Prochlorococcus marinus str. MIT 9312: one gene and its partner. The protein of the gene in region 1 interacts with the protein of each later gene in a pairwise test. Links are inferred from orthologs where the notes say so. Each region holds a gene or a part of one and is shown on either strand. Other genes may lie near its edges.

Region 1 (3,156 bases):
TGTGAGTAGTGCATCAAAAACACCTAATGTAAAAGACAGGCTTTGCCCCGTAAAAGCTCGGGTATCATCTGTAATCCTTTGATCAGGATTATCTACATCAGTTTGCTCTTCATCATTGGGATTTAATTGGTAATAAGCTTTATTAGTCATATAATCTTTGACTAAACTTTTTGAAAGCCATTCTCTCCAAATTATTCCCAATTTATATGTAAAAAATATTTGGGAAACACGTATTGGTAGAGCAACAGCAAAACAACAAGCGTAAATCCCCAATATCCGATAAAATCCATCTTCTTGCTTTTCTACCAAAGCATTTGTTAAATCTCTTGCTATAAATCCTATTCCTGCGTTTATTCCGTTTACAGCTAAAAGCATTAATACAATTATCGCAAGGAATAACCAATGTAACCATCTACGGTTTTTTAATTGAAGTCTTAAGCTAAAAAAGCTTCCTGATCCAATTAGAAATAAGGCAGAGAAAAGCAATCCCCAGCTCCCAGCCCAAATTGAATTGATAATACTTACTACACCGCCGAAATACTTTTCAAGAAAAATAGGTTGAAAGTTTTCGAAAAAACTTATTATTCCTGTAAGACCAACAAGCACTATTCCCCCAACACAAAATAAAAGAGATATCAAAAGCCATATGAATTGAAATCCATTACATTGATCTATTGGGAGAAAAAATGGCTGAGATAGTTTCCTTAATTTTTGTAATTGATAAAGTATTTTAGATTTATTTTTAACGGCTTTATTCATTACTCGACAAGTTGTATAAAATAAATTATATCTTTTTGAAGTCTATTGACCAAAACCAATAAATGAAAGTGCCCAGTTAGGTAAATTTAAGTAATTCAAAATTGTTGCATCAAACTCATGTATTTTTGGAAAAAATTTATCTAATCCCCACCATAGTAGAAAAGGTAAATTAAATAAAATTTGTAATTGCCATTTATAAGTTAAAACACTCCAAATTTTTATTAATTTACTCTTGAGTGAGTCATCTAATTCTCCCCAATTTTTTGAGATTAAATTGAATAAATTTTTGGATTCTGTCTTTATGGAATCTGGTGTATTCATTTTTCTTTTTTCTTATTTATAACCGATAAACATTTATTTCGAGAGTATTAACCTGGTGGCCAATTCATTTTTCTTCCAGATAAAAAATGAATATGTAAATGAAAAACTGTTTGTCCCGATTCTGCTCCGGTATTAATTACTGTTCTCCAATTAGTTAAATTTTTTGACTTAGCTATTTTGCTACCTACAAATAGTAAATGCCCTAATAAATTTGCATCTTTTTCAATACACTCTAATAAACTGATAATGGGCTTTTTAGGAATCACTAAAAAATGTACTGGAGCTTGCGCCTGGATATCATTAAATGCAATACAAAACTCATCTTCATAAAGCTTATCGCAGGGGATTTCTTCATTAAGAATTTTTTGAAATATTGTAGTTTCAGTCATTAAATTAAGTTATCGAAATAACGTCTTTTTCGTGAAACCCTTCTTTTATAAGTTCTTTTTTTAAGTCATCCTTTGATGTAACTCTATCAACAAATAATATTCCATTTAAGTGATCCATTTCGTGTTGAATACACCTAGCTAAAAGTCCATCTGCTTTCATTTTACGTGGTCTTCCCATTTCATCTCTAAATTTTAATTTTATAGTTGATGGTCTTACTACATTTAAATATACACCAGGTATGCTCAAGCAGCCTTCTTCGTATGAATTCAGGGTTGTTCCATAGTCTGTAATTTCTGGATTGATTAAGATTAAAGGTTCTGCAGCTGAATCTTCAAAATTTACATCAATCACAAGAAGCTCTTTATTAATACCAATTTGAGGTGCAGCAAGTCCAATTCCTTTGGCCGCATACATGCTTTGAATCATTTCTCTAGTAAGTTTTCTAATCGATTCATCAACCTTAGTTATTCTTTTGGAATTTTGTCTTAAAACATCATCACCAAGTTTATAAATTTCGAGAGATGGCTTACCTGTTTGTTCTTTTGCAATTTTTTCCGAGTTCCCATTTGTTTTTGACTTTTTTGCAAGTTGTGAAAAATGGTTTGCCACGTTAATAAAAAAAAGTTTTTAATGAAGACTTTAGCTATAAAAATACTAGCACTTTAATTTACTTTCTTTATAGTTTTATAAATGAGTAATGATGATAAATTACAAGTTAGACAAAATCTATCTAAAACAAATTCTTTTAAGGAATTAACTATTATTAGGGATACCATTTTTTGGATTGATTTTGTTGGTGAAGGTCAAAATCAAAATGCCATTTTTGCAAGACCATTTTATGAGAAAGATGCATTTCCTCAAAAATTAACTAATAAAAAATATCTTATTAAAAATAATTTTCATGGATATGGTGGTAAATCTTATAAATGCATAGATTTTAAAAATAATTTTTATTTGATTTGGATAGATCAGTTTTCAAAGGCAGTATGGTTTGAAATTTTTAAAAATGCGGGAATAACAGATAAAAGTCAAAACAAATATCTTGAATCAGTTCAAGAACCGCGGCAGCTATCTAAATCAATAGAAGGAAATTTTGATTCTTCATTTGTTATTTCTGAAAAAGATTTTTTGTACGGTATTTGTGAAATAAATAATAGTGATTATTTATTTTCTTTAAACCTAAATAAAAATGAACAAGATATTTATCTAATAAAAAAATTTAAAAATTTTGCCGGCGATTTATCTTCAAATACTTCTGTAAGCTTACTTTCTTGGATAGAGTGGGATTCTCCATATATGCCATGGGAAAAAAATAACCTCTTTTTTGCTCAAATGGACTTAGATGGAGAGATAAAGCAACTAAAAAAGTTCTCAAACGAACTGGTTAATACCAAAAAGAATGTTTCTTTTTTTCAACCTTATTGGATTAGTGAAAAAATTTTAGTATGTTCTGAAGATAGTTCTGGATGGTGGAACTTATTGTTTCTAGATGTTAGTGAAATTGAGAGTATTTTTATTACGAAAAGAATAAAGAGAAATTGGATTGAATATGGAGCACCTCAATGGGTTTCAGGAATTGCATTTTTTTCAGGAACTTTACAAAATTTATTTTGTTTGGCAAAAAAAGAAAATAGTTGGATATTGGAACAATATAAAGATCTTGCATTTTTTAAAAAATTTTCTACT
Region 2 (3,211 bases), 1.6 Mb from region 1 along the record:
TTCTCACTTCTATATCAATCATAGATTTTGGAATTTCAGCAACCAATTCGTTTGTTAAGGCATCTAATAAAGCTTCAATTTTGATATCTTTTTGAGTTTTTTCAAAATTTTCTTTAAGTTGCTTTTCAATATCTTTCTTTAACTCTTTTAAAGATTCTTTGTTTCCAGACTGTTTTGCAAAATCGTCATTAAGTTCAGGTAATTCTTTTTCCTTAAGATCCTTAAGACTTACTTCAAAGATTGCCTCTTTGCCTCTTGAATCCTCATGAGAATAATCTTCAGGAAATTTCAGGTTTAGTGTTTTAGTATCACCAATTTTCATCTTTACTATTCCCTCAACGAAACCGGGAATCATTTTGTTCTTTTCTAATTCAAGATCCATTGATTCACTTGTCCCACCATCAATTTCTTTTCCAGAATCTTTATATTTCCCTTTGAAACTAACTACAGCAATGTCCCCTAATTTCGCTGCTCTATTGGTTACTGGAATAATATTTGCAAACTGACTTCTAGATTTTTCTAGCGCTTCATCTACTGACTTAGGATCAAACTTAGTTTTTGAGATTTCAACACTAAGTCCTTTGGATTTCTTTAGTTTTAATTCGGGGGCAACATCAGTTTGAAGAGTAAACTTAAGTGATTTTTCAGGACTAAACTTTGCAAGTAAAGATTCAAATCCATCTACCAATTCTGGCTCACTTAGTGGCTCAATAGATTTTATTTTTAATGCTTCTTGCCATGATTTATCAATTATTTTTTCTAAAGCAGAAGCATGTAATTGTGTGATGCCAATTCTTTGGATTAAGACTTGTTTAGGGATTTTACCAAGTCTAAAGCCCGGAATTTTAGCCGAACGACTAATAGTACTGATTGTCTCATTTACACACGTTTTGCATGTCTCAGATGGTATTTCTAATTCAAATGAAATTCTACTTTGAGGTAGAGGAGTGGTTTTGACTATTAATGCTTCTTTAGCCATGTTTTTTGTAATTATTACTATAAGCCGAATCTTAATTATTTCACATTATGTGATTCCCTTGAAAGTTAATTTTTTGATAAAGTAAAAAAAATAGTAAATCTATTTAAAAAATCATTTTAAAGTGTGAGACAATCTCCGTTTTTGCCTAATAGGCCATTAAAAGTTGCTGTTTTAGGATCTTCAGGTGCTGTGGGATCTGAATTACTCAAAATTCTTGAACAACGTGATTTCCCAATATCAGAATTGGTCTTGCTTTCATCAGAGCGGTCAGAAGGAAAAAAAATTATTTGGAAAGGTGAAGAATTAGTTACAAAAAAAACAACTAAGGAAGAATTTCTGAATCTTGATTTAGTTTTAGCTTCAGCCGGTGGAAGTATTTCAAAAAAATGGTTGCCTACCATTATCGATCAAAATGCTTTACTTATAGATAATTCCAGTGCGTTCAGATTAGATAAGAACGTACCTCTTATAGTTCCTGAAGTTAATGCTAGTGACGCATTCAATCATGATGGGGTAATAGCGAATCCAAACTGCACTACCATTTTGTTGACATTAGTTTTAGCCCCTTTAAATAAACTTTCAACTATTCAAAGAGTTATTGTCTCAACATATCAATCTGTAAGTGGTGCAGGCCAAATGGCGATGGAGGAATTAAAACTTTTAACTGAACAATATCTTCAGGGTAATCTGCAAAAAAGTGAAGTTTTGCCATACTCCCTAGCTTTTAATTTGTTTTTACATAATTCACCCATGCTTGCAAATAATTACTGCGAAGAAGAGATGAAAATGGTTAATGAGACTAGGAAAATATTAAATATTGCTGATTTAAAGCTCTCTGCTACGTGCGTTCGAGTTCCAGTACTGAGAGCTCACTCTGAAGCTATCAATATTGAATTTGCTGATGTAGTTGAACCTAAAGATGCTCTTGAAGAATTAAGAAAATCTCCTGGAATTGAAATTATCGAGGATTACAAAAATAATAGATTTCCTATGCCAAATGACGTTATGGGAAAGGATAATGTTGCTGTTGGCAGGTTAAGAAGTGATATAAGTCAGACAAATGGATTAGAATTATGGTTATGTGGAGATCAAATAAGAAAAGGAGCAGCTCTTAATGCTGTTCAAATAGCTGAGTTATTAATTCCAAAAAAATGATTCCAGACAACACTAAGTTTACTAATCCATTTTTTGGAAGAATATTGACTGCAATGGTTACTCCATTTACTGAAAATGGAAATGTAGATTATGAACTAGCTATAAAACTTTCTAATTATCTTTTTGAGAACGGTTCTGATGGCATTGTGCTATGTGGTACTACTGGAGAATCTCCGACTCTTTCATGGGCGGAACAGCATGATTTATTTATTGCAGTAAAAGGATCTTTGGATTCAAGCTGTAAAGTTATAGTTGGTACTGGGAGTAATTGCACAAGTGAGGCTGTAGAAGCTACAAAAAAAGCCTATGACTCTGGTGCGGACGGTGCTTTGGTTGTTGTTCCTTATTACAATAAACCACCTCAAGAAGGTCTTTATAAACATTTCAGTTCCATTGCTAATTCTGCAAAGGATTTGCCTTTAATGCTTTACAACATACCTGGAAGGACAGGGTGCAATTTATTACCTGATACTGTGAAGAAACTTATGGATTTCTCGAATATTCTCAGTATTAAAGCGGCAAGCGGTAGAATAGAAGAAGTAACAGAATTAAGAGCTATTTGTGGCTCCGAACTCTCTGTATATAGTGGCGACGATTCATTGTTGCTTCCAATGTTATCTGTGGGTGCTGTAGGAGTAGTAAGTGTTGCAAGTCATTTGGTTGGCTTGCAACTGAAAGAGATGATTCAATCCTTTCAAAGTGGAAAAGTTGCTAATGCGCTTGCAATTCATGAAAAACTTCAGCCTCTTTTCAAAGCACTTTTTATGACCACCAATCCAATCCCAATTAAGGCTGCTTTGGAGCTATCGGGATGGAATGTAGGTAAACCTAGAAGTCCTTTGTCACCATTAAGCAATGACATGAAAAAGCAACTATCTTTTATCCTGACATCGCTATAATAGGGATTATATTTAACTTGATAATTAAATTTAAATAAACCTTATTTGATTACAAGCCGGCCTTTATAAATTTCAAAATTATGCAATCAAGTTCAAATTCAACTGTAAATAGATCTACTAATGATTCATCTAGATCTAAAAGTAATACGCCAGCTCTACGCGTAATACCTCTTGGAGG

What was found.
Region 2: the proteins of def (region 1) and PMT9312_RS09005 interact in binary tests that used the Escherichia coli proteins (3 or more experiments, as listed by UniProt). The link is inferred for Prochlorococcus marinus str. MIT 9312 from one-to-one orthologs.

Annotation. Positions count from the first base shown.
Region 1 is NC_007577.1:72,015-75,170, forward strand. What follows is about bases 277-3,094. They hold def (peptide deformylase), read right to left. Parts: upstream 2,080-3,094; coding sequence 1,474-2,079; downstream 277-1,473. Other genes in these bases: PMT9312_RS00335 (ABC transporter ATP-binding protein/permease), read right to left, coding at 277-759; PMT9312_RS00340 (hypothetical protein), read right to left, coding at 802-1,080; PMT9312_RS00345 (histidine triad nucleotide-binding protein), read right to left, coding at 1,128-1,469; PMT9312_RS00355 (alpha/beta hydrolase family protein), read left to right, coding at 2,161-3,094. Outside these bases: more of PMT9312_RS00335, read right to left, coding at 1-276; more of PMT9312_RS00355, read left to right, coding at 3,095-3,156. UniProt on the Escherichia coli protein: Removes the formyl group from the N-terminal Met of newly synthesized proteins. Requires at least a dipeptide for an efficient rate of reaction. N-terminal L-methionine is a prerequisite for activity but the enzyme has broad specificity at other positions.
Region 2 is NC_007577.1:1,635,148-1,638,358, reverse strand. Bases 246-3,118 are described here. They hold PMT9312_RS09005 (aspartate-semialdehyde dehydrogenase), read left to right. Parts: upstream 246-1,102; coding sequence 1,103-2,134; downstream 2,135-3,118. Other genes in these bases: PMT9312_RS08995 (ribonuclease J), read left to right, coding at 3,114-3,118; dapA (4-hydroxy-tetrahydrodipicolinate synthase), read left to right, coding at 2,131-3,033; tig (trigger factor), read right to left, coding at 246-979. Outside these bases: more of tig, read right to left, coding at 1-245; more of PMT9312_RS08995, read left to right, coding at 3,119-3,211.